One region of the Vreelandella sp. L-25 genome, then DNA from elsewhere that is predicted to be linked to it. Evidence: predicted binding sites of a transcription regulator. Region 1 holds the regulator's gene; the other holds the start of a gene.

Region 1 (2,187 bases):
GCGTTCAACGCGCTCTAGCTTTTCGTTAACGTAGTCGCGCAAGGCGTCAGTCAGTTCAACGTGATGACCAGTGATGTTTACTTGCATTGACGTGCTCCTTATCCATCGGACTGTACTTCGATTGTAACCCTTTTTACGCTATTGCAAAGCCCTTGCGTTGAGTTTGTTCATACGTACCGCTTAACTAGCGTAAACGGCGGCGCTCACTTGACGAGGGAATGCCCATTGACTCCCGATATTTTGCGACAGTACGCCGTGCAACGCTAATGCCCCCCTCTTCAAGCAGAGTCACCAAGCGGCTATCGGAGAGCGGTTTTCCTGAGGGCTCATCCTGAATCAGCTTTTTGATGCGGGCGCGAATGGCTGTGCTGGAGTGGCTGTCGCCGCCGTCTTGGCCGCTTACCTGGCTTGAGAAGAAGTACTTAAGCTCGAAAACGCCCCGTGGCGTGTGAATAAATTTCTGCGTGGTCACACGAGATATGGTGGATTCGTGCATCTCTACCGCTTCAGCAATATCCGCTAAAATCAGCGGTTTCATTGCTTCTTCGCCATGCTCCAGAAAGCCAATTTGGCGTGCAATAATTTCACGCCCAACTCGTAGCAGCGTGTCATTGCGACTCGATAAGCTTTTGATCAGCCAGCGGGCTTCTTGGAGGTGCTCTTTGAGGAACTGGTTGTCTTGGCTTTTGTCTGCGCGTTTGATCAAGCTGGCGTAGTCGGGCTGTATACGCAAGCGTGGTAGTGCTTCTGGATTGAGCTCTAAATGCCAACCTTCATTGTCGTGCCGAACGACTAGGTCGGGGGTGATGTAGCTGTCGTCGGTAACGCCATAGGTGCTCCCAGGGCGTGGGTCAAGGCTGCGAATTAAACGGATGACATCGTCAAGCTGCTCGTCATCAAGGCTTAAACGGCGCTTGAGAAGCCGCATATCGTCTTTGCCTAATGCTTCCAAAAACTGGCGAACCAGCCGTTTGGCGGGCATTAGCAGAGGGGTGTCCTCAGGTAGTGAGGCGAGTTGCAGCATCAGGCATTCACGCAGGTCTCGGGCAAAGACGCCGGTGGGCTCAAATTGCTGCAAGCGCAGCAGGGTATTTTCCACTTCCCGCTGGCTTAAGCTGTCATGGCCTTGGGCTTTTAATCCTTCCCGAATGTCATTAAGCGGCTGGGTGAGATAGCCGTTGGCATCCAGCGCATCAATCAGGCTTTCCGCGATGGCGTATTCTCGCGGGCTAAAGTCTGTCATGGCCAGTTGCCATAGCAGGTGGCCATGTAGGCTTTGTCCAGCGGCTTGGCGCTCGAAGTCGGGGCCTTCACTGCTGCCACCCAGGCTGCCTATGTCTTGATAGGTATCTGACCAGTCACTGTCGACGGAGAGTTCGTTGGGGATGCTCTCGGACCACTCAGCCTCTTGAGGCTCACTGACAGCCTGCTCGCCAAACTCATCTTCTTGCTCAAGCATGGGATTGGCATCTAGCGCTTGCTGAATTTCTTGACGAAGGTCCAGCGTCGATAGCTGAAGCAGGGCGATAGCCTGCTGCAGCTGAGGTGTCATGGTCAGCTGTGTGCCGATACGCAATTGGAGAGAAGCTTTCATGACCATCTGAGAACCACTCGTTAATCAGAAAGCTCCACCCTAGAGCGAGTTATGGCTTGGTGCAAGTGCAATAAGCATGCCACTAAAAGAAATGCTTCTGCAGGTCACTGTTTAAAGGCGGAAATCAGCGCCTAAATAGACATCTCGAACCTTCTGGTTGTTGAGGATTTCCTGGGCGTTTCCACTGGCAATGATGTGACCGTCGCCAACAATGTAGGCAATATCACAAATATCCAGCGTTTCACGAACGTTATGGTCGGTGATCAATACGCCAATGTGGCGTTTCTTTAACGCTCGAATGATAGCTTTAATTTCCCCAACGGAAATCGGGTCAACCCCGGCAAAAGGTTCATCCAGCAGGATAAAGGCCGGTTCGGTGGCCAATGAGCGGGCGATTTCAACACGGCGGCGTTCGCCCCCAGAAAGACTCATGCCTAAGTTGTCGCGTATATGAGTGATGTGAAAATCTTCAAGTAGTAACTCAAGTTGTGCTTCCCGGGCGCTTCGATCAAGCTCTTTGCGTGTCTCTAAAATGGCCATAATGTTGTCAGCCACGGAGAGCTTGCGGAAGATGGAAGCTTCCTGGGGTAGAT
Region 2 (2,187 bases), on a different contig from region 1:
CGCTCGCTGCGCTGTAAAACGCTGACGGTGAGCGCGCTACCGCCCCGTTTGCGCAGCCCTTCAGCAGCTTCCAATCCAAGTAAGCCGCCGCCAATCACCACGGCGTTGCCGCCTTGCTGAGCAATAGCTTCTAAGGCGTCGGCATCGCGTAGGTCACGAAACGTATGAACACCGTCAAGCGTGATGCCAGGCACCGCTGGCAGCGTGGGGCGCGAGCCAGTGGCCATCACTAATCGGTCATAGCTTAAGATGTCGCCGCGATGCGTGAGGAGCAGGCGGCGTTCGCGGTCGATGGAGGTCACGCGGTCGCCAAGCGTCAGTGTGATGTTGTTATCGGCGTACCAGGAGGCGTCTTGCAGAGTGAGCGCCTCAGGCGCCAGTTCGCCCGCCAGTAAAGGAGAGAGCAAAATGCGGTTATAGGCAGGTACCGACTCCTCACCCACCACTGTGATACGGCGGGGGCGCTGCGGATGGTTAACCAGCGCTTCAAGTAGTCGGTGGCAAGCCATGCCGTTACCGATAATGACGAGGTGTTCGTTCTGTGAGCACCGGGAAGCGGTTTCCATAGGTAGCTCCTGTGGTTGAATCAAAAAACGCCCCTGACACAGCCCTTTCAAGAAGGGAGTATCAGGGGCGTCGTTGCCCGTTGGCGTCGTTGATAACGCGCAGCAACCGCCGTTGGCTGCCGAACTGTCTTATCTTATGGTGAGCAAAAAGCCCGCCAGCTTTTGCCGTCGGTGGATTTAATTCAGCCTAATCAGGGTGTTAAGCGTTTTTGAGGAGGCGGCAGGCCGCTCATGGTTAGCTAGGCTTGCCCCACTTTGGTGCTTAAACGGCGGTTAATGCACTCTCTTCAACCGCTTATTCGACAAAGAGCATTCCTTTGGCGAGTAGTAGAAATGCAGAGTGTGTTTTTAAGTGATTGTTTATTAAATGCTTTAATGGTTTTAGCGCAGCGTGGGCGCAGGGTTTGCAGTTATTCTAGTAACAAGTAACAACGGCTCAGTGCAGGGTCTTTGCCTATAACGATCACAACGACTAATTGCGTCGAATAATACCAACTGCAGCAAATCACTGATGAGTACGGCACCCGGTAAGCGGTGCCCCTGAGACAACGGCGTCCAGGCAGGCTTCTTTCGAGGCTGGCTTGGGCGTTTTTTGCTTTTTAACGCCGGAGGAAACTGCCATGCCACAGGCCAATCGGCTCGCCCGAACCACCTGCCCCTACTGCGGCGTCGGCTGCGGCGTGACTGCAACGCTTAAAAGCGGCCAGCTCATCGCCGTCAAAGGAGACCGCGAGCACCCAGCCAACTATGGCCGTCTGTGCGTGAAAGGCACCGCGCTGCACGAAACGCTGGGAGAGCAGGGGCGCTTGCTGAAGCCGCGCGTGGACGGCCAGGAGGTCTCTTGGGAGCAGGCGCTCACCACCACCGCCGAACGCTTGCAGGCCCAGCGCACTGCCCATGGCCCGCAGACGGTGGCAGCGTACTTATCCGGCCAGCTGCTGACCGAAGATTATTACGTCGCCAACAAGCTGTTCAAAGGTTTCTTGGGCACTCCGCACCTGGATACCAACTCGCGACTCTGCATGGCGTCTGCCGTGGCGGGCTACAAGCGCGCCTTTGGTGCCGATGCGGTGCCCTGTAGCTATGAAGACCTAGAAGAGGCAGAGCTGGTGGTGCTGGTAGGGTCTAACCTTGCCTGGAATCACCCGGTGCTCTATCAGCGCTTGAAGGTGGCCAAAGAGCGCAACCCGCTGATGCGGGTCGTGGTGATTGACCCCCGAGTGACTGACACCTGTGAGATCGCTGATCTCTACCTAGGCATTCGTCCAGGCAGCGATGCTTACCTGTTTAACGGGCTGTTGGCGTGGATGGACGCCCACAATCGTTTGGATAGCGTGTACCTAGAACGCCACACCGAAGGGCTGGAAGATGCGCTGAATGCCGCTCAGCAGAATTCAGGCAGCGTAGAAGCCGTCGCCCGCGAGTGTGATGTAGACCCCGAACGTTTGGAAACCTTCTACTACTGGTTTGCCAGCCAGCTACACGTGGTCACGCTCTACTCCCAGGGGGTGAACCAATCCTCTAGCGGAACCGATAAGTGCAACGCGATTATCAACTGCCACTTGGCCGGCGGGAAAATTGGCCTGCCAGGGGCAGGGCCGTTTTCGATTACCGGCCAGCC

Evidence for each region. Region 1 encodes sigma-54, which starts transcription at its own class of promoters, with help from an activator protein. Its sites were predicted from a motif close to TGGCACNNNNNTTGCTNT; they were not measured.
Region 2: a site for sigma-54 is predicted at 960-977, ahead of AC13CN_RS12455 (nitrate reductase). Genes of this name have one in related genera too.

What each region holds. Positions count from the first base shown of each region.
Region 1 covers NZ_JBSXNH010000064.1:24,483-26,669, forward strand. The annotation lists gene hpf (ribosome hibernation-promoting factor, HPF/YfiA family) at 1-87, opposite strand, end outside; gene AC13CN_RS08960 (RNA polymerase factor sigma-54) at 185-1,600, opposite strand; gene lptB (LPS export ABC transporter ATP-binding protein) at 1,706-2,187, opposite strand, start outside.
Region 2 covers NZ_JBSXNH010000075.1:36,907-39,093, forward strand. The annotation lists gene AC13CN_RS12450 (NAD(P)/FAD-dependent oxidoreductase) at 1-566, opposite strand, end outside; gene AC13CN_RS12455 (nitrate reductase) at 1,187-2,187, shown strand, end outside.